3 regions of the Streptomyces sp. SID14515 genome follow, and region 3 is predicted to be linked to each of the others. Evidence: riboswitches for the same ligand, from Rfam matches in the RefSeq annotation. Region 3 holds a riboswitch; each other region holds the start of a gene.
What was found. Region 3 has a riboswitch for cobalamin ahead of nrdI (class Ib ribonucleoside-diphosphate reductase assembly flavoprotein NrdI). Riboswitches for the same ligand answer to the same signal wherever they lie in the genome.

Region 1: it holds a riboswitch for cobalamin, as region 3 does, so the genes downstream of both, G3I54_RS34315 (CoA-acylating methylmalonate-semialdehyde dehydrogenase) here and nrdI (class Ib ribonucleoside-diphosphate reductase assembly flavoprotein NrdI) in region 3, are expected to answer to the same signal.
Region 2: it holds a riboswitch for cobalamin, as region 3 does, so the genes downstream of both, G3I54_RS19550 (cobalamin biosynthesis protein) here and nrdI (class Ib ribonucleoside-diphosphate reductase assembly flavoprotein NrdI) in region 3, are expected to answer to the same signal.

Annotation. Positions count from the first base shown of each region.
Region 1 covers NZ_JAAGMH010000143.1:22,839-30,007, reverse strand. The annotation lists gene G3I54_RS34330 (TetR/AcrR family transcriptional regulator) at 86-730, opposite strand; gene G3I54_RS34325 (hypothetical protein) at 993-1,190, shown strand; gene cobF (precorrin-6A synthase (deacetylating)) at 1,305-2,096, opposite strand; cobalamin riboswitch at 2,188-2,367, shown strand; gene G3I54_RS34315 (CoA-acylating methylmalonate-semialdehyde dehydrogenase) at 2,590-4,092, shown strand; gene G3I54_RS34310 (acyl-CoA dehydrogenase family protein) at 4,089-5,243, shown strand; gene G3I54_RS34305 (enoyl-CoA hydratase/isomerase family protein) at 5,240-6,307, shown strand; gene mmsB (3-hydroxyisobutyrate dehydrogenase) at 6,304-7,169, shown strand, end outside.
Region 2 covers NZ_JAAGMH010000091.1:56,102-63,270, forward strand. The annotation lists gene G3I54_RS19530 (alpha/beta fold hydrolase) at 1-229, opposite strand, end outside; gene G3I54_RS19535 (class II aldolase/adducin family protein) at 389-1,048, opposite strand; gene G3I54_RS19540 (inorganic phosphate transporter) at 1,326-2,591, shown strand; gene G3I54_RS19545 (hypothetical protein) at 2,604-2,834, shown strand; cobalamin riboswitch at 3,007-3,139, shown strand; gene G3I54_RS19550 (cobalamin biosynthesis protein) at 3,289-4,284, shown strand; gene G3I54_RS19555 (cobyric acid synthase) at 4,281-5,936, shown strand; gene G3I54_RS19560 (putative cobaltochelatase) at 5,933-7,169, shown strand, end outside.
Region 3 covers NZ_JAAGMH010000130.1:16,337-23,505, forward strand. The annotation lists gene G3I54_RS30705 (DUF4430 domain-containing protein) at 1-458, shown strand, start outside; gene thiI (tRNA uracil 4-sulfurtransferase ThiI) at 455-1,699, opposite strand; gene nrdF (class 1b ribonucleoside-diphosphate reductase subunit beta) at 1,709-2,731, opposite strand; gene nrdE (class 1b ribonucleoside-diphosphate reductase subunit alpha) at 2,764-4,932, opposite strand; gene nrdI (class Ib ribonucleoside-diphosphate reductase assembly flavoprotein NrdI) at 4,929-5,357, opposite strand; cobalamin riboswitch at 5,524-5,748, opposite strand; gene dhaK (dihydroxyacetone kinase subunit DhaK) at 5,955-6,947, shown strand; gene dhaL (dihydroxyacetone kinase subunit DhaL) at 7,062-7,169, shown strand, end outside.

The DNA.
Region 1 (7,169 bases), on a different contig from region 3:
ACACTGCCCGCGAGGGCGAGGCGGGGCCGGACGGGGGCGGTCGCGGAGCCGGTCGACGGAGGTACGGACGGGGGCACGGGTACGGTCACGGTTTCGCCGGTCCGAGGTGGGCGTCGACGGTCCGGGCGATCAGCGCCGCGAGGCTCTCCTGGGCGTGCGGGTCGCCCGGCGAGGGGGCGTCGAGGGTGAGGGAGAGGCTTCCCCAGCTCCACAGTTGAGCGATGCCGTGGACGTTCGCCCAGAGGGCGGCGGCCACGACGTCCGGGGCGGGCTCCGGCCCGGGGGACGACGGCCGGGCGGTGTCCTGCCGGTGCCGGGCGACCAGGGCTACGAGCGAGGAGAACAGCGGGAGGGTCTTCTCCCGCAGCCTGGGCCCTCCGTCGGCCTCACCGCCGCCGTCCAGCAGATCGTGACGGAACATCAGCTCGAACATCGGGCGGTGCTCGACGGCGAATCCGACGTAGACGTCGACCAGGAGACACAGCTGGGCGCGCGGGTCGCCGTCCGGCCGGAGCGAGGTGTCGAGCCGGTCCTTCAAAGCGTCGAATCCGCGCCCCGCGATGGCGGAGAGCAGCGAGCGGTGCGTCGGGAAGTGGCGGCGCGGCGCGCCGTGCGAGACACCGGCGCGACGGGCGATCTCCCGCAGCCCCAGCGCCGCGATCCCCTCGGTCACCACCATCTCGACGCCGATGTCCACCAGTCGTTCCCGCAGCGGGACTTCGTCTTCCATGAGGAACTTCTAGCATCACGGAGTAGACAGTGTCTACTCCGTGGGCGGAGAGCGCCACGGGCGTTCCGCGCCCGTTCCGCTGTTCGTCACGCGCTTCCTGATCGCCGGTCAGGTCGTTGACCTCGACTGTGCGGAGGCAGTGACCCAGATGTAACCGAATGGCGTAGAGAACGCGGAACCACGGAGCGTCACAAGCCGTTCTTCTTCCCACTACACGGCCGCCGGACCCCGGCGATGCCGACCGAGGAAAGGAAAACGCCCTATGAAGAAGACAGTCGGGTGGGCCCAGGACGGCGACGACTGGACGATCACCGTGAACGGCACGCTGTATCGCGCGATCGAACGGCCGGCGGACGGCCGGGTGCACGACTATCTGGTGCGGGGCGACGACCTGACCGCCGAGTGCCCGAGCCTGGGGCACGGGCTCGGCGTGATCCGGGCGCACGAGACCCGGCGCTGACACCCCGCAGGTCCGACGACGAGGTGCGGAGGCCGCCGCCGCCCGCGCCTCGACGTGGACCCGTAAGCCACACAGGCCGTAGGCCCCCGCCCGTGCCGCCGCCCGTCCGTGCCGTCAGCCGTCCGTGGCGTCCGGTGCCGGGCGCAGCAGATAGGTGTCCATGATCCAGCCGTGCCGCTCGCGGGCCTCCGCGCGCAGCCGGCTGATCCGCTCGGCCACCTCGTCGAGCGGGCCGGAGACCAGGATCTCGTCCGGGGTGCCGATGTACGCGCCCCAGTGGATCCACAGGCCCCTGCCCGTCAGATGGGTGAAGGTCTCATGGCCGTCGAGCATCACGACGATATCGACGTCGTCCCCGGGAAAGCCCTGGGCCAGACGCCTGCCGGGGGTGATGTGGATGGGGCGGCCGACCCCGTTCAGGGTGACGCGGTGCCGGGCGGCGAGGGCGGAGACGCTGCTGATGCCGGGGATCACCTCATGGCCGAATTCCACCGTGCCGCGGCCCCGGATGTCGTCGAGGATCGCGAGGGTGCTGTCGTACAGCGACGGGTCGCCCCACACCAGGAAGGCGCCGCACTGCCCCGGCGCGAGCTCCTCGGTGATCAGGCGTTCGCAGATGTCGGCCCGGCGCTGACGCCAGTCGCGCACCGCCGAGGCGTAGCGCCCGCCGTCCTGCTGGGTGCGGTCCCGCCACGGGTCCTCGGCCTCCACGACGCGGTAGGGGCCGGTGAGGTGTTCATCCAGGATGTCCCGCCGCAGCCGGGTCAGGGACTCCTTCTCCTTGCCCTTGCCGAGCACGAAGAAGACGTCGGCCCGGCGCATGGCCTTCACCGCGGCGAGGGTCAGATGGTCGGGGTCTCCGGCGCCCATGCCGATGACGAGGACGTGGCGCGGTGCGTAGCTCATGTCGGCCGATCATGCCAGGGGCGAGCCGGGGTGGACTTACTAGGACGTCCAACTATATCTTCGGGGCAGCGGGGTGGCCGGTGCGCAGCCGGACGCCCTCAAGGCCCGTGGTGTCAGGGAAGCCGGTGCGATTCCGGCGCGGTCCCGCCACTGTGACCGGGGAGTTCGTCCTCGCAGGACACGCCACTGACGGCGAAGCAGCCGTCGGGAAGGCATGAGGACGGGCGTCGATCCGGGAGTCAGGATACCGGCCACGGGATGTTCCGTGTTTCCACGAGGATGGAGCAGACACGCATGGCACAGGTCCGCATTCACGGCCCCGCAGGTCCGTCCCCGCGAGCGGTTCTTCCCGCCCCCTGACGGGCCCCGCCCTTCGCGTCCCACCACGGCAGGCCCCTCCGCGCCCGCGCACCGACGGTGCGCCGTGCGCCGGTGCCGCCGCGTGCCATCCCCGGATCTCACCTGACGATCTCACCGACGAGAGCAGGCTTCCATGGTCCGCGAACTCACCCATTTCATCGGCGGCAAGCACACGTCCGGCACCTCGGGCGCCTACGGCGATGTGTACGACCCCAACACCGGCCGGGTCCAGGCCCGGGTACCGCTGGCCGACCGCTCCGAGACCGAGGCGGCCATCGCCGACGCGGCCGAGGCCCAGCGCGAGTGGGGCGAGTGGAACCCGCAGCGCCGCGCCCGGGTGCTGCTGCGCTTCCTCCAGCTCGTCGAGAAGGAGAAGGACGCGCTGGCCCGGCTGCTGTCCTCGGAGCACGGCAAGACCGTGGCGGACGCGCACGGCGACCTCGCGCGCGGACTGGACGTGGTGGAGTTCGCCGCCGGTGTCCCGCATCTGCTGAAGGGCGAGTTCAGCGACAACGCGGGGTCCGGCATCGACGTCCACTCGCTGCGCCGGCCGCTCGGCGTCGTCGCGGGCATCACCCCGTTCAACTTCCCCGCGATGATTCCGCTGTGGAAGGCGGCACCTGCTCTGGCCTGCGGGAACGCCTTCATTCTGAAGCCCTCCGAGCGGGACCCGTCGGTGCCGCTGCGGCTGGCCGAACTGTTCCTGGAGGCGGGGCTGCCGCCCGGGGTGCTGAACGTCGTCAACGGCGGCAAGGAGGCGGTGGACACCCTCCTGGAGGACCCGCGCGTCAAGGCGCTCGGCTTCGTCGGCTCGACGCCGATCGCCGCGCACATCTACGCCACGGCCGCCGCCCACGGCAAGCGCGCGCAGTGCTTCGGCGGGGCGAAGAACCACATGATCGTGATGCCGGACGCCGACCTGGACCAGGCGGTGGACGCGCTGATCGGCGCCGGTTACGGCTCGGCGGGCGAGCGGTGCATGGCGATCTCGGTGGCCGTGCCCGTGGGCGAGGCCACCGCCGACGCGCTGGTCGCCAGGCTCACCGAGCGGATCGCCGAGCTGCGGATCGGCCGCTCGGACGACCCGGACGCCGACTTCGGGCCCCTGGTGGGCCGCGACGCGGTGGACCGGGTCCGCGGCTATGTCGACCTCGGCGTCGAGGAGGGCGCCGAACTGGTCGTCGACGGACGCGACTTCACCCTGGAGGGCCACGAGGACGGCTTCTTCGCGGGCGCCTCGCTCTTCGACCGGGTCACGCCGGACATGCGGATCTACCAGGAGGAGATCTTCGGCCCGGTGGTGTCCGTGGTCCGCGCGGCCGACTACGAGGAGGCGCTGCGGCTGCCTTCGGCGCACCCGTACGGCAACGGCGTCGCGCTCTTCACCCGCGACGGCGACACCGCACGCGACTTCACCCGCCGCGTGGACACCGGCATGGTCGGCGTCAACGTGCCGATCCCGGTGCCGGTCGCGTACCACACGTTCGGCGGCTGGAAGCGGTCCGGCTTCGGCGATCTGAACCAGCACGGCCCGGACGCCATCCGCTTCTACACCCGTACGAAGACCGTCACTTCGCGCTGGCCCGCCTCGGGAATCCGGGACGGCGCGAGCTTCACGATTCCGACCATGGGATGAGTGCCGTGACCACGCTCCTCACCGACGACCAGCTCGCGGTCGTCGAGACGACCCTGGACTTCGCCCAGGAACACCTGGCCCCGCACGCCGTGGCCTGGGACCAGGACAAGCACTTCCCCGTCGATGTCCTGCGCAAGGCGGCGGAACTCGGCCTCGGCGGCGTCTACGTACGCGACGAACTCGGCGGCTCCGGGCTCTCCCGCTCCGACGGGGTCCTGGTCTTCGAGGCCCTGGCCACCGGCTGCCCGTCCATCGCGGGCTATCTCTCCATCCACAACATGGTCGGCTGGATGATCGACCGGTACGGCGGCGAGGACCAGCGCGGCCGCTATCTGCCCGCGCTCTGCACCATGGAGCAGCTCGGCAGCTACTGCCTGACCGAACCGGGCGCCGGGTCCGACGCCGCCGCGCTGCGCACCCGCGCGGTCCGCGACGGCGACCACTGGGTGCTGACGGGGACGAAGCAGTTCATCTCCGGGGCGGGCGCCTCGCACCTCTACATCGTGCTGGCCCGCACCGGCGACGACGGACCCCGGGGCATCTCCGCGTTCCTCGTCGAACGCGACGATCCCGGGCTGTCGTTCGGGGTCAACGAGAAGAAGATGGGGTGGAACGCACAGCCCACCCGGCAGGTCCTGCTGGACGAGGTGCGGATCCCGGCCGACCGGCTGCTCGGCGAGGAGGGCGGCGGCTTCCGCATCGCGATGAACGGCCTCAACGGCGGCCGACTGGGCATCGCCGCCTGCTCGTTGGGGGGTGCGCAGAGCGCGCTGGACCGGAGCCTCGCCCATCTCGCGGACCGGGAGGCGTTCGGCGCCCGGCTGCTGGACTCGCAGGCGCTGCAGTTCCGGCTGGCCGACATGGCGACCGAACTGGCGGCGGCCCGCGCCCTGGTACGGCAGGCGGCCGAGGCGCTCGACCGGAACGCGGCCGGGGCCCCGCAACTGTGCGCGATGGCCAAGCACTTCGCGACCGACACGGGTTACTCGGTGGCCGACCGGGCGCTCCAACTGCACGGCGGATACGGCTATCTGGCCGAGTACGGCATCGAGAAGATCGTCCGGGACCTTCGGGTCCACCAGATCCTGGAAGGGACCAACGAGATCATGCGCGTCATGGTGGCCCGGAGCCTGACGGGAGCCCTGCGATGACCGAGGAACTCGTGCTCGCCCGCACCGAGGGGCGTACGGGGGTGCTGACGCTGAACCGGCCGAAGGCGCTCAACGCCCTCACCCACGCGATGGTGGAGACGATCGCGGCGGCCCTGGACCGGTGGGAACACGACCCCGAGGTGGGGGCCGTCGTCATCACCGGGGCCGGGGAGCGCGGCCTGTGCGCGGGCGGCGACATCCGGTCCATCTACGAGGACGCCCGGGTGGGCGGCAAGGCCTCGGCCGCGTTCTGGCGCGACGAGTACCGGCTCAACGCCCGGATCGCCCGCTACCCGAAGCCGTATGTGGCGGTCATGGACGGCATCGTGATGGGCGGCGGGGTCGGCGTCTCGGCGCACGGCAGCGTCCGGATCGTCACCGAGCGGTCCAAGGTGGCCATGCCGGAGACCGGGATCGGCTTCGTGCCGGACGTCGGCGGCACCTATCTGCTGGCGCTGGCCCCCGGCGAGCTGGGCACCCATCTCGCCCTGACCGGTGCGGTGGTGGGCGCCCGGGACGCCCTGCTGTGCGGGCTCGCGGACCACTTCGTACCGCAGGAGGGCCTGCCCGCGTTCCTCGCCGAGTTGCGGACCGAGGCCCCGGCCCAGGTGCTCCACAGTCACGTCCGGGACGCCCCCGCCGGCGTCCTGGACGCCGACCGCTCCTGGATCGACCACTGTTACGCCGCCGACACGGTCGAGGAGATCGTGGAGCGGCTGCTCGCCTCCGACGCCCCGGAGGCGGGCGAGGCGGCCGCCACGATCCTCGGCCGGTCGCCCACCGCGCTGAAGGTCACCCTGGCCGCGCTGCGCAGGGCACGCGAACTCGGGCCGCTGGAAAGGGTGCTGGAGCAGGAGTACCGCGTCTCGTGCGCGGCCCTCGCCTCCCCCGACCTGGTGGAGGGCATCCGGGCCCAGGTGATCGACAAGGACCGGAACCCTCGCTGGTCGCCCGGCACGCTCGTGGAGGTAACAGACGCGGACGTGGCCCGGTACTTCGCTCCGACCGGCGGCGAGGAACTGTCCCTCGCCGCATCCGACTCACCGCAGGAGGTGCCCTGGTGACCACCACCGTCGCGTTCATCGGCCTCGGCCACATGGGCGGCCCGATGGCCGCCAACCTCGTCAGGGCCGGACACCGGGTGCTCGGCCACGATCTCGTCGAGTCCTGTCTGTCGGCCGCCGTGGCGGACGGGGTCGAGGCGGCCCGGTCCGCCGCCGATGCGGCGGCCGTCGCGGACGTGGTGATCACCATGCTGCCCGCCGGACGCCATGTCCTCTCCCTGTACGGGCAGGAGGGCCTGCTCGCCGCCGCCCGCCCCGGCACCCTGTTCGTCGACTGCTCGACCATCGACGTGGCGGACTCCCGCGCCGCCCACGCGGCGGCGGAGGCGGCCGGTCACCGGTCGCTGGACGCGCCGGTCTCCGGCGGGGTGGTGGGGGCCGAGGCGGGCACGCTCACCTTCATGGCCGGCGGCGAGGAGAGCGCGTTCGCACAGGCCGAGCCGCTGCTGGCCGTGATGGGCAAGAAGGCGGTGCACTGCGGTGGGGCCGGTGCCGGGCAGGCCGCGAAGATCTGCAACAACATGATCCTCGGCGTCTCGATGATCGCCGTCAGCGAGGCGTTCGTGCTCGCCGAGAGCCTCGGTCTCTCCGATCAGGCGCTGTACGACGTGGCGTCGGCGGCCTCCGGCCAGTGCTGGGCGCTCACCGTCAACTGCCCGGTCCCCGGCCCGGTTCCGGCCAGTCCGGCCAACCGCGACTACCGCCCCGGGTTCGCCGCTCCTCTCATGGCGAAGGACCTCGGGCTGGCCGCCAACGCCCTGCGCGCGGGCGGCATCGACGCCGAACTGGGGCTTCGAGCAGCGGAGTTGTACGCACGGTTCGCCGAGGGTCCAGGGGCGGACCAGGACTTCTCCGGGATCGT
Region 2 (7,169 bases), on a different contig from region 3:
CGGGTCCGGCGAGGCCCCAGGTGCCGGGCCGGAGCGCCGAGAAGGAGCGGGTCAGGGTGACCTGCCCGGCCGCCGTGGCGTGCACGGTGAGTCTGCGGTCGGCGGGGAGGGGACGTCCGGGCGTCGCCTTGAGCGCGACGTCACTGGCGTACCGGCCGGCCGCGACCGCTGCCGCACCGACGCCGAGGATCGTGGTGACGGCCGTTGCCGTCGCGGTTACCGGGCGCACCGCTTCAGTGTCGTGGGGCGGGTGACGGGCTGCCAGCGGACGGGGGCCGTCCGGGCGGGCGCGAAGCCGGGAAGGGGGCGCAATGTCGGGGCGCGGGGCCGGGCTCCGACGGTGCGGGGCGCGGGGCGCGGGCGTCGGGCGCGGGGCGCCCGGCGGGGGTCAGCCGGGCTGGCCGTATCCCTTGAGCGCCTCGGTCACCTCGGCCAGCTGGGCCGCGTCGAGCAGGGCCGGGGTGCGGCCGGGCACGGAGCTCGCGGTGAGCCAGAGACGGCACAGCCACTCCAGCTGGGCGGTGCGCTCGTAGGCCTGGTCGAGGGTGTCGCCGTAGGTGACGGTGCCGTGGTTGGCGAGCAGGCAGCCGGTGCGGCCCTGGAGGGCTTCGAGCATGGCGTCGGCCAGTTCCGGGGTGCCGTAGCGGGCGTAGGCGGCGGTGCGGACCGGGCCGCCGAGGATGGCGGCCGCGTAGTGGATCAGCGGCACCTCGGTGACGAGGGTGGAGACGGCGGTGGCGTGCACGGCGTGGGTGTGGACCACGGCGACGGCGTCGGTGGAGCGGTAGACCGCCAGATGGAGAGGGAGTTCACTGGTCGGCCCGAGCTCCCCGAGGACCTGCCGGCCGTCCAGGTCGACGCCGACCGCGTCGTGGGGTCCGAGCCGGTCGTAGGGCACCCCGCTGGGCGTCACCAGGACCAGATCGCCGACCCGGGCGGACACATTGCCCGAGGTGCCGACGACCAGGCCGTCCGCCGCGCTGCGACGGGCCGTCGCGACGACGTCCCGCCAGGTCTCTCCCACGGATTCCGGGTGCTGCTCGCTCATGGGGCGAGCGTAGGCGCGAAGGCGCGCAACCGGAACGTCACACGGGGAGTGACGGGGATCTCTTCCGGGTGCCGAACAGCCGCTCAAAATGTTCGCCAACGGGCGGCAAAGGGCAGTCCACGCCGCACCCCACAGCCATCCCCCAACCTCTCCCGCACACAAGCGGAAGCGACCCACTCCGCTTGGGGTCACCGCAACGCCCTGTCCAGTTCATCTTCCGTTCACTCAGGTTGCCTACGGTCCACGAGCCACTGACGTCGAACGATTGCCTGGGTAAATGGAACACATCACGCTGCTGCTTGCGATTGTTGTCGTAACAGCTCTCGTGTTCGATTTCACGAACGGTTTCCACGACACCGCCAACGCGATGGCCACCACCATCTCGACCGGCGCCCTGAAGCCCAAGACAGCGGTGGCGATGTCCGCCGTTCTCAACCTGATCGGCGCGTTCCTATCGGTGGAGGTCGCCAAGACGATCTCCGGCGGGATTGTCAACGAGGACGGCCTCAGAACCGAGGTCATCTTCGCGGCGCTCGTCGGCGCCATCCTGTGGAATCTCCTGACCTGGCTGGTCGGCCTGCCCTCCAGCTCCTCCCACGCCCTGTTCGGCGGTCTGATCGGCGCCGCGGTCATGTCGGCCGGCTGGTCCTCGATCAACGGCGGCACCGTGGTCACCAAGGTGCTGCTCCCGGCGATCGCCGCCCCGCTGGTGGCCGGCCTCGCCGCGATGCTGGCCACGCGGCTGACGTACCGGATCAACCGCAACGTCACCGACCCGAACCAGCTGAAGTCGACGGCCAAGGGCTACCGGGCCGGACAGATCGCCTCCGCCGGTCTCGTCTCGCTCGCCCACGGCACCAACGACGCCCAGAAGACGATGGGCATCATCACCCTCGCCCTGGTCACCGGCGGCGTCCTCGCCCCCGGCTCCAACCCGCCGATGTGGGTCATCGTCTCCGCCGGTGTCGCCATCGCGCTCGGCACCTACCTCGGCGGCTGGCGCATCATCCGCACCATGGGCAGCGGCCTGACCGACCTCAAGCCGCCGCAGGGCTTCGCCGCCCAGACCAGTGCGGCGACCGTCATCCTGGCCTCCTCGCACCTCGGCTTCTCGCTCTCCACCACCCAGTCCTGCTCGGGTGCCGTGATGGGCGCGGGCCTCGGCCGCAAGGGGGGCGTGGTCCGCTGGTCCACCGCCACCCGGATGTTCGTCGCCTGGGGTCTGACGCTGCCGGCCGCGGGCCTGGTCGGCGCGGGCGCCGAGTTCCTGACCAAGCAGGGCACCTGGGGCATCACCGTCACCGCGATCCTGCTCGTCGGCGGCTCCTTCGCCATCTGGCTGGCCTCGCGCCGCCAGCCGGTCGACCACACCAACGTCAACGACACGGCCGTCGGCGAGGACGAGCCCCAGGGCGTCGTCACCACCGCCATCGCCGCGGTCCAGCCGCCGCCCGTCGGCGGCCCGGCCTCCGACCTCATGACCACCATCCCGGCTCCGGCCACGGCGCCCGACGACCCGGCCCGGCCGCCGGCCACGGTGTAAGGACAGATCCGCATGAAAATCGACTGGGCAGCTCTCGCCTCCGTCTTCGGTGTCAGTCTCGTGGTCACCGTCGCGCTGGTGGGCCTCTTCACCCTGGGCATCGTCGCCCTCTCCAAGCAGTCCGCCACGGCCGGCAGCAGCGCCTCCGGCGGATCAGTCGCGCTGGCGCGCACCGGCGCCTACGCCTGCTTCGCGCTGTGCGTGGCGGCGGTCTCGTACGGGATCTATCTGATCGTCGCCTGACCCCGCTCCACCGCACTCCGCAGCACCGCTTCGGGCCGGACACACCCTCGTGTGTCCGGCCCGAAGCGCGTCCGCGTGTGCGTCCGCACACAGTGGAGCCCCGCAGGTCAACAGCAAGTTGACGGGTGTTCGCGGGGCGTGGTGGACTGCCGGAGCCATTTACGGCGACAGCAGAGGAAGCCGGTGCGAATCCGGCGCGGTCCCGCCACTGTCACCGGGGAGCACTCCCCCACACCGGATGTCACGGCCCGCCGCACGCGGGCTGGAAGGCCGGGGGAACTGCGGATCCGGAAGCCAGGAGACTCTCGTCGCCGGTCACGTCGAACCAGGGCGCGGACCCTGAGTGAGGACCTACGCCATGCCCGGCCGCCGTGCGCCGCATCCCGTGCCCCCCAGTTACGGCCCCGGTGCCGGAACGTATGCCGGAACGCCTCTGACCGCGGCGGCCTGAGCCGTGCGTGCCGACCGCGTCTTCGCGTACGGCGCCACGGCCGGACTGATCGCCGACGCCCTGCTCGGCGACCCCCGACGCGGCCACCCCGTCGCCGGATTCGGCCGCGCCGCCGCGCGGGTGGAGTCCCTGCTGTGGCGTGACGACCGGGGCCGGGGCGCTCTGCACACCCTCGTGTGCGCCGGTGGCGCCGTGGGGGCCGCCGCGCTGGCCGCACGCGCCGTACGGGACCGGCCCGCGCTCGCCGTCGCGCTGACCGCCGCCACCGCCTGGTCCGTCGTCGGCGGTACGTCGCTGGGCCGGGAGGCCCGCGCCATCGGCGGCGCGCTGGCCGCCGGGGACCTGGAGGTGGCCCGGGAGCGGCTGCCGCATCTGTGCGGGCGCGATCCGCACTCCCTGGACGGTCCGGGCATCGCCCGCGCGGTCGTCGAGTCGGTCGCCGAGAACACCTCGGACGCCGTCGTCGGCGCGCTGGTGTGGGGAGCGATCGGCGGGGTGCCGGGGCTCGTCGGCTTCCGGGCCGTGAACACGCTCGACGCGATGGTCGGCCACAAGTCGCCCCGCCACCGCCGTTACGGCTGGGCCTCGGCCCGCCTGGACGATCTCGCGGGGTGGCCCGGCGCCCGGCTGACGGCCGCGCTGGCCGTGGCGGCGGGCGGGCGGCCCTCGGAGGCCGTACGCGCCTGGAAGGCCGACGCGGGCCGTCACCCGAGTCCGAACGCCGGTCCGGTGGAGGCCGCGTTCGCGGGGGCGCTCGGCGTACGGCTGGGCGGGACGCTGGCGTACGCGGGGCGCGTCGAGCACCGGCCGGTCTTGAACGGCGAGTCCGGGCGGGACGTGCGGAGCGCCGACATCGAACGCGCGGTACGGCTGTCGCGCCGGGTGAGTGCGCTGGCCCTCGGGGTGTGCGTGGCGGGGCGGCTGGTCGCCGGGCGCGTGATCGCCGGGCGCGTGGTCGCGGGACGGTCGTCGACAGGACGGAAGCGGGGACGGGCATGAGCGGCGGACTGCTGGTCGCGGGAACCACATCGGACGCGGGCAAGAGCGTCGTCACGGCGGGCATCTGCCGGTGGCTGGTGCGCCGGGGCGTGAAGGTCGCGCCGTTCAAGGCGCAGAACATGTCGCTGAACTCCTTCGTGACCCGGGAGGGCGCGGAGATCGGGCGGGCCCAGGCCATGCAGGCGCAGGCCGCCCGGGTGGAGCCGACGGCCCTGATGAACCCGGTGCTGCTGAAGCCCGGCAGCGACCGGTCCAGCCAGGTCGTGCTGATGGGCAAGCCGGTCGGCGAGATGAGCGCCCGGGGCTATCACGGAGGCCGTCAGGAGGCGTTGCTCGGGACGGTCACGGACTGTCTGGAGCAGTTGCGGTCGACGTACGACGCGGTGATCTGCGAAGGGGCCGGGTCGCCGGCCGAGATCAATCTGCGGCGGACCGACATCGTGAACATGGGGATCGCGCGGGCCGCGAAATTCCCTGTGCTGGTGGTCGGGGACATCGACCGGGGCGGGGTCTTCGCCTCGTTCTTCGGCACGACGGCGCTGCTGAGCGCGGAGGACCAGGCGCTGGTCGCCGGCTACCTCGTGAACAAGTTCCGAGGCGACGTCTCGCTGTTGGAGCCGGGCCTGGACATGCTGTACGACCTGACCGGGCGGCGGACGTACGGAGTGCTGCCGTACGCCCACGGGCTCGGCATCGACGAGGAGGACGGCCTGCGGGTGTCGATGCGGGGCGCGGTGCGCGAATCGGTCGTGGCTCCCCCGCACGGCGAGGACGTGTTGCGGGTCGCGGTCTGCGCGGTGCCGTTGATGTCCAACTTCACGGATGTGGACGCGCTGGCCGCCGAACCGGGCGTCGTCGTGCGGTTCGTGGACCGGGCCGACGAGCTGGTCGACGCGGACCTGGTGATCGTCCCCGGGACGCGCGGCACGGTGAAGGCGCTGGCCTGGCTGCGCGAGCGGGGCCTCGCGGACGCGCTGGTGCGGCGGGCGGCGGAGGGCCGGCCGGTGCTCGGCGTCTGCGGCGGGTTCCAGGTGCTCGGTGAGCGGATCGAGGACGAGGTGGAGTCGCGGGCGGGGGTCGTGGACGGGCTGGGGCTGCTGCCGGTGCGGATCCGCTTCGACCGGGCCAAGACGCTGGCGCGGCCGGTCGGTTCGGCGCTGGGCGAGCCGGTGGAGGGGTACGAGATCCACCACGGGGTGGCCGATGTACGGGGCGGGGAACCGTTCCTGGACGGGTGCCGGGTGGGGGCGGTGTGGGGGACGCACTGGCACGGGTCGCTGGAGAGCGATGCGTTCCGGCGGCGGTTCCTGGTGGAGGTGGCCCGGGCCGCCGGGCGGCGGTTCCTGCCCGCGCCGGACACGAGTTTCGGGGTGTTGCGGGAGGAGCAGCTGGATCGGCTGGGGGATCTGGTGGAGGAGCATGCGGATACGGATGCGTTGTGGCGGTTGATCGAGGGCGGGGCGCCGCCGGGGTTGCCCTTTGTGCCGCCGGGGGCGCCGTCGTTCGGTGCGGGGGCTCCGGAGAGCCGGGGCGCTGCCCCGGGCCCCGCTCCTCAATCGCCGGAGGGGCTTGATTTCGCCCGGTCCGCGGAGGCGAAGCCCCGAGGGCTTGGCGAAGCAGCTGTTGTTCATGTCGACCAGGAGGCCAAGTGAGTACGCCGTATCCCTTCACCGCGATCGTCGGGCAGGACGACCTGCGGCTCGGGCTGTTGCTGAACGCGGTCAGTCCGGCTGTCGGCGGGGTGCTCGTGCGGGGCGAGAAGGGGACCGCCAAGTCCACCGCCGTCCGTGCGCTGGCCGCCCTCATGCCCGAGGTCGCCGTGGTGCCCGGGTGCCGGTTCTCCTGTGATCCCGCCTCTCCCGATCCGGCGTGTCCCGATGGGCCGCACGCGGAGGCGGCCGGTGTGTCGCGGGCCGCGCGGACCGTGGAGCTGCCCGTCGGCGCGTCCGAGGACCGGCTGGTGGGGGCGCTGGACATCGAGCGGGCGCTCTCGGAGGGCGTGAAGGCGTTCGAGCCGGGGCTGTTGGCCGACGCGCACCGCGGGATCCTGTACGTCGACGAGGTCAACCTCCTCCACGACCACCTGGTGGACCTGCTGCTGGACGCGGCGGCCATGGGCGCTTCGTACGTGGAGCGCGAGGGCGTCTCCGTACGGCATGCGGCGCGGTTCCTGCTGGTCGGCACGATGAACCCGGAAGAGGGCGAGCTGCGGCCGCAGTTGCTGGACCGGTTCGGGCTGACCGTCGAGGTGGCCGCTTCCCGGGACACCGACGAGCGGGTCGAGGTCGTGCGCCGCCGGCTCGCGTACGACGACGATCCCGAGGGCTTCGCGGCGCGCTGGGCCGAGGAGGAGAGCGCCCTGCGGGAGCGGATCGCCGATGCGCGCGCCCTGCTGCCCCGCGTCGTGCTCGGCGACGGCGTGTTGCGGCAGATCGCCGCCACCTGCGCCGCGTTCGAGGTGGACGGGATGCGGGCCGACATCGTGATGGCCCGTACCGCCACCGCGCTGGCGGCCTGGGCCGGGCGCGAGGAGGTCACCGCCGACGACGTGCGGCAGGCCGCTCTCCTCGCGCTCCCCCACCGGCGTCGCCGCAACCCCTTCGACGCACCGGGCCTGGACGAGGAGAAGCTCGACCAGACCCTGGACGAGGCGGGCCCGCAGGAGAACAACGACGGCGACGACCAGCCCGATCCCGATCCCGACGGCGGTGGGGACGACGGCGGTGGCGGCGGAGGTGTGCCTCCGCAGGCCGACGGCGACCGTACGCCGCCGCAGGGCGAGGGCGGCGGCGATGGCGACACGCCGTCGCAGGCTCCCGAAGGCGCCCCCGACGCGCCCGGCAGGTCCACCGGGGCCGAGCAGCAGCCGGTGGCGTCCGCCGAGC
Region 3 (7,169 bases):
TGGCCCTCGCCCTCGCCGCCCCTTCCGTGGCGCTCGCACAGGAGCAGGCACAGGCACAGCCCACGTCGAACACCAACAAGGCCGTCAAGGTGACGGTCACGGTCCAGGGTCCGGACGGGCTGCTGTTCAAGGGGAAGGTCAGAACCAGAGGTCACGACGTCACCACGGCGACCGGCGGCACCCACCGGTGCGACGGCACCAATGGCGGCGCGAACCCGTCGAGGGTGCCCACGCCGACCGCCGCGCTGGACGACGCGGCCAAGAAGAACGGCTTCGCCTGGGACGGAGCGTGGTACGCGTCTTTCGACGACTTCTCCGTCGACACGATCAAGAACGTGAGCGGTGGCGGTTCCGCCTACTGGAACATCGCGGTCAACGGCACCCCCACCCCGGTCGGTGGCTGCCAGTTCAAGATAGGCGCCGGTGACCGGGTGGCCTTCACCTGGACGTCTTTCTAGTCGGTCACCTCGTCCTCCCCCTCCTCCGCGCCGGGCCTCAGCACCCGAGCCGAATCGAGCAGCGCCTCGACCACCTCGTCGAGGTCGAGGCGCCGCTCGACGAGGCGCAGTTCGGGCAGCCCGGCGCGGGTGGTGACCCGGGGCGGGGCCAGCAGGCTGCAGCAGTCCTCGTCGGGGAGTACGGAGACGTCGGCGGTGCCGATGGAGCGGGCCTCGTCGATGATCTCCTGCTTCTCCCAGGCGAGCAGCGGGCGCAGCACGGGCAGCGCGGCCGCCTCGTCCACGGCGGCCAGGTTGGCCAGCGTCTGGCTGGCCACCTGGCCGAGGCTGTCGCCGGTCACCAGTGCCTCGGCGCCGGTGCGGGCGGCGAGGGCGGCAGCCGTACGCACCATCAGGCGGCGCTGTGCGACGACCTGGAGCCGGCCGGCCCCTGCCACGGCGAGCTGTTTCTGCGCCTTGCCGAGGGCGATGACGTGCAGGTCGCCGGGTGGCTGGTAGCGGTTCAGTTCCCGTGCCAGTGCGTACGCCTTGTACACGGAGGCCGGGTTGGTGTATGGGGCCCCGTTGAAGTGGACGAAGTCGCAGGCCAGGCCGCGGCGCATGGCCCGGTGGGCGGCGACGGGCGAGTCGTAGCCGCCCGAGAGCAGCACCAGGGCGCGCCCGCTGCTGCCGACGGGCAGCCCGCTCAGGCCGGGGAGACGTTCCCAGGAGACGTAGGTCTCCTTGCGGTCGATCTCCACGGTCAGGCGGACGTCCGGCCGGGCCAGGTCGACCCGCAGGCCGGGCACCGCCGCCAGGACGCGGGCGCCGACCTCGGCGTCCACGCGGGACGAGGTCAGGGGGAACCGCTTGTCCCGGCGCTTGGTCCGTACGGCGAAGGTGGTCCCGTGCCGTTCGGGACCGCTCAAGGCGTCCACGGCCGCGGCGACGATGGCCTCCAGGTCGCTGGGGACGCGGACGGCCGGCTCGACCGAGTTGAAGCCGATCACCCTGCGCGCCCGCTCGACCAACGCCTCCCGGGGGACCTCGCCGCCCAGTACGGTCACGTTCTGGGCGGTCTTGATCCAGGTGGAGCCGCCGATGCCGCGCAGTGCGACGCGCAGGTTGTCGTGCAGCCTCTCGACGAAGAGGTGCCGGTTGCGGCCCTTGAGGAAGACCTCGCCGTGCTTCAGCAGCACGCAGGGGCCCGGCGACCCCGAGTCGGCGGCCCGGGGTGCGGGCAGGTGGCCGGTGGCTGACATGGGCATCGCTCAAAAGTCCCAGTCGTCGTCGGCGGTGTCCTCCGCCTTGCCCATGACGTACGACGACCCGGACCCGGAGAAGAAGTCGTGGTTCTCGTCGGCGCCGGGCGACAGCGCCGCCAGGATCTCCGGGTTGACCTCCGTCTCCTTTGCCGTGAAGCGGGCCGGGTAGCCGAGGTTCATCAGGGCCTTGTTCGCGTTGTAGCGGACGAAGACGGCCACGTCGTCCATCAGGCCGAGGGGTTCGTACAGCTCACCGGAGTACCGGAGTTCCAGCTCGTACAGCTCCTCCAGCAGCTCGTGGGTGAAGGCCCGCACCTCCTGCTGTCCGGCCGGGGACAGCTTCTCCAGACCGCGCTGGTACTTGTAGCCGGAGTAGTAGCCGTGCACGGCCTTGTCGCGCAGGATCAGCCGGATCATGTCGGCCGTGTTGGTGAGCAGGGCGTGCGTGGAGAAGTGCAGCGGCAGGTAGAAGCCCGCGTACAGCAGGAGGGAGGACAGGAGCGTGGAGGCGACCTTCCGCTTCAGCGGGTCGTCGCCGTAGTAGTGCGCGAGGACCTTCTTGCAGCGCTGCTGGAGTACGTCGTTGCCGACCGCCCAGCGGTAGGCGTCGTCGATCTCCCCGGTGTTGGAGAGGGTGGAGAAGACCGAGGAGTAGCTGCGGGCGTGCACGGCCTGCATGAAGGCGATGTTGGTGTACACCGCCTCCTCGTGCTCGGTGCGGGCGTCCTGGATCTGCACGATCTCGCCGACGGTGGCCTGCAGGGTGTCGAGCATGGTCAGGCCGGTGAAGACCCGCATGGTCAGGGTGCGTTCCCCGGCGGAGAGCTTCTGCTGCCAGGCGGAGAGGTCGCCGGAGAGCGGGACCTTCTCGGGCAGCCAGAAGTTGGCGGTGAGCCGGTTCCACACCTCCAGGTCCTTCTCGTCGGTGACGCGGTTCCAGTTGATCGGGCGGAGCCGGGCAGCCGGGTCGTGGCGGTAGGACGGCGGGGTGACCGAGATGTCGGTCACCGGGGCGGGGGTGGTGGTCATCGTGGGTACCTTCGGGTGCGTGCGGCGGGCGGTCACAGGGTGCAGGAGAGGCAGTTCTCGATCTCGGTGCCTTCCAGGGCCTCCTGGCGCAGCCGGATGTAGTAGAGGGTCTTGATGCCTTTGCGCCAGGCGTGGATCTGCGCCTTGTTGAGGTCGCGGGTGGTCGCGGTGTCCCGGAAGAACAGCGTGCAGCTGAGGCCCTGGTCGACGTGCTGGGTGGCTGCCGCGTAGGTGTCGATGATCTTCTCGTAGCCGATCTCGTACGCGTCCTGGAAGTACTCCAGGTTGTCGTTGTCCAGGTGCGGGGCCGGGTAGTAGACGCGGCCGAGGCGGCCTTCCTTGCGGATCTCGATCTTGGCTGCGACGGGGTGGATGGAGGCGGTCGCGTCGTTGATGTAGCTGATGGATCCGGTGGGCGGGACGGCCTGGAGGTACTGGTTGTAGATGCCGTGCGCCCGGACGGACGCCTTCAGCTCCCGCCAGTCGTCCTGGGTCGGCAGCTGAACGCCGGCCTCGGCGAAGAGCGTGCGGACCCGGTCGGTGGCCGGCTCCCAGGCACGCTCGGTGTACTTGTCGAAGTACGAGCCGTCGGCGTACGCGGAGTGCTCGAACCCGTCGAAGGCGGTGCCGCGTTCGATCGCGATCCGGTTCGAGGCGCGCAGGGCGTGGAAGGCGACGGCGTAGAAGTACAGGTTCGTGAAGTCGACGCCCTCCTCGCTGCCGTAGTGGATGCGCTGCGAGGCGAGGTAGCCGTGCAGGTTCATCTGGCCCAGGCCGATGGCGTGCGAGCGCTCGTTGCCGTGGGCCACGGAGGGCACGGCGTCGATGTCCGACTGGTCGGAGACGGAGGTCAGCCCGCGTACGGCGGTTTCCACCGTCGCGCCGAGGTCACCGGAGCCCATGGCGGCGGCGATGTTCAGCGAGCCGAGGTTGCAGGAGATGTCCTTGCCGACGGTCTCGTAGTTCGCCGCGGCGTCGTAGGTGCTGGGTGTGTTGACCTGGAGGATCTCCGAGCACAGGTTGGACATGTTGATCCAGCCGGGGATCGGGTTGGCCCGGTTCACCGTGTCCTCGAACAGCAGGTACGGGTAGCCGGACTCGAACTGGAGCTCCGCGATCGTCTTGAAGAACTCCCGCGCGCTCAGCACGGTCCTACGGATCCGCGGGTTGGCCACCAGGTCGTCGTAGTGCTCGCTGACCGAGAGGTCGGAGAGCGGCTTTCCGTACTCGCGCTCGACGTCGTACGGCGAGAACAGGTGCATGTCCTCGTTGCGCTTGGCGAGTTCGAAGGTGATGTCGGGCACGACCACGCCGAGCGAGAGGGTCTTGATGCGGATCTTCTCGTCCGCGTTCTCCCGCTTGGTGTCCAGGAACCGCATGATGTCGGGGTGGTGGGCGTGCAGATACACCGCGCCCGCGCCCTGCCGTGCGCCGAGTTGGTTGGCGTAGCTGAAGGAGTCCTCCAGCAGTTTCATCACGGGCACGACACCGGAGGACTGGTTCTCGATCTTCTTGATCGGCGCGCCCTGCTCGCGGAGGTTCGTCAGCAGCAGCGCCACTCCGCCGCCGCGCTTGCTGAGCTGGAGCGCGGAGTTGATGCCGCGTCCGATGGACTCCAGGTTGTCCTCGACCCGCAGCAGGAAGCAGGAGACCAGCTCACCGCGCTGCGCCTTGCCCGCGTTGAGGAAGGTCGGCGTCGCGGGCTGGAAGCGGCCGGTCATCATCTCGTCCACCAGCGCGGAGGCCAGCTTCTCGTCCCCGGCGCCGAGGAACAGCGCGGTGGCGACGACGCGGTCCTCGTACCGCTCCAGGAAGCGCGAGCCGTCGAACGTCTTGAGTGTGTACGAGGTGTAGTACTTGAACGCCCCGAGGAAGGTACGGAACCGGTGCTCGTGGGCGTACGCCTGCCGGTACAGGCCCTCCAGGAAGCTCCAGTCGTAACGCCGGAACGGCGCCTCCTCGTAGTAGTCGTTGCCGATCAGGTGGTCGATCTTCTCCTTCAGCGACCCGAACTCCACCGTGTTCGGGTTGACGTGCTGGAGGAAGTACTGCCGGACGGCCTCGCGGTCCTGGTCGAACTGGATGCGGCCGTCGCAGTCGTACATGTTCAGCATGGCGTTGAGCGCGTGGTAGTCCCGGCGGGTGCCGACCGATTCACGCTCGGCGGGCGGCGCGGTGATCGTCGTGCTGATGATGCTCATGCCCTCGGCCGTGCCAAGGGTTCCTGTCGTGTCCAAAACTTCCGCAGCCCTTCCCTCACGGCACGGACATCGCGGTCCGTGCCCAGCAGTTCGAATCGGTACAGCTCCGGGACCCCGCACTTCGCCGAGATGACCCGGCCGGCCAGGCAGTAGTCCACGCCGAAGTTGGTGTTCCCGGAGGCGATCACTCCGCGCAGCAGCGCTCTGTTCGCCTCGACGTTCAGGAAGCGGATCACCTGTTTCGGGACCGCGCCGGCGCGTTCACCGCCGCCGTAGGTCGGCACGATCAGGACGTACGGCTCGGTGGCCTCGGGCATGCCCTCGCGACGCGGGTGCAGGGGGATGCGGGTGGCAGGCAACTCCAGCTTCTCCACGAAGCGTTTGGTGTTCTCCGAGACGCTGGAAAAATAGATCAGACCGCTCAACGGTCGCCGCCTCCTCTCGCTCGTTCCTGTCTCCGTCGTCCGAGGACCGGAGGGGAGCGGCGGCACGTGAGGCGGAGAGCGGGGCGGCGATGAAGGCATGCCGGGCCCGGCTCCGTACGACGGCCACGCGACCCTCCCTCGGGGTCTCGAAGCGCGTGCACCGCATACGGGTGCACGCGCCGGTGGCAGGTCTTCGGACTCGCGGGCCTGTTCTGACGTACGTCAGGACGCCTAGTGGCCGTCGCTTCCCGGGCCCGTTTCCCGGACCCAGTGCGTTGTGACGGCGTTCGTTCCCGCTCACCGCTGCGGGGCAGTCCCGGATTTGCACCGGGTTCCCTCTTGCCTCGCGGGGCACAACCGTGCCCCGCGAACCACCAGCAACGACAACACTACATCTGGAGGGTTGGCGATGCACGCAACCCCAGATGTTGTGTTGCGCGACGAAGTTAGGTATACCTAACCCCTCGGCGGTCGGCTCACCCCTGCCCTCGTGCGCCCGCACGCCTCCCCGACAGGCCGAAGCGTCGCAAGCCGCTCCACATGACGCTTCTGCGGGATCATGGGAGACGCCGCTACTTGGCTCACGAGGAGGCAGACATGAAAATGCTGATCAACGTTCCCGAGACGGTAGTCGCCGATGCCCTGAGGGGTATCGCAGCAGCGCACCCCGAGCTGACCGTCGATGTGGAGAACCGGGTCGTCGCCCGGAAGGACGCGCCCGTGGCGGGGAAGGTGGGGCTCGTCTCCGGGGGCGGTTCCGGGCATGAGCCGCTGCACGCCGGGTTCGTCGGGCCCGGGATGCTGTCGGCCGCCTGTCCCGGGGAGGTCTTCACCTCCCCCGTGCCGGACCAGATGGTGCGGGCGGCGGCGGCCGTCGACAGTGGGGCGGGGGTGCTGTTCGTCGTCAAGAACTACACCGGTGACGTGCTCAACTTCGAGATGGCCGCCGAGCTGGCCGAGGACGAGGGGGTCCAGGTCGCCCAGGTGGTGGTGGACGACGATGTGGCCGTGAGCGACAGTACGTTCACCGCCGGGCGACGCGGTACGGGAGCGACGCTGTTCGTCGAGAAGATCGCCGGAGCGCTGGCGGACGAGGGCGCTCCGCTGGAGCGGGTGGCCGCGGTCGCGCGGCAGGTGAACGGGGCCTCGCGCAGCTTCGGGGTGGCGCTCGGCGCGGTCACCACGCCGGCCAAGGGCAGCCCCACCTTCGATCTGCCCACCGGGGAGCTGGAGTTGGGCATCGGGATCCATGGGGAGCCGGGGCGTGAGCGGCGGCCGATGATGACGTCCGGGGAGATCGCCGACTTCGCCGTGAACGCGATCCTGGAGGATCTGCGCCCCACCGGTCCGGTGCTGGCGCTGGTGAACGGCATGGGGGCGACACCCTTGCTGGAGCTGTACGGGTTCAACGCCGAGGTCCACCGGGTGCTGTCCGAGCGGGGCGTTCCGGTGGCTCGTACGCTCGTGGGGAACTATGTGACGTCGCTCGACATGGCAGGCTGCTCGGTGACGCTGTGCCAGGTCGACGAGGAGCTGCTGCGACTGTGGGACGCGCCGGTGCGGACGGCCGCGCTCCGCTGGGGCTGCTGAACCACGGGCCGGATCCCGTGACCGTGTACGCGACCCCGGCACGGGGCCGGTCGGCCGTACTGCCCGTGCCGCCGGGACGATCGGTCCCGGCGGGACCGAGGAACAGGAGATCATGTGCTCGACACCGACTTCTTCCGCCGCTGGATGACCGCTGTCGCGGCGTCCGTGGAGCGTGAGGCGAACCATCTGACGGAGCTGGACTCGGCGATCGGGGACGCCGAT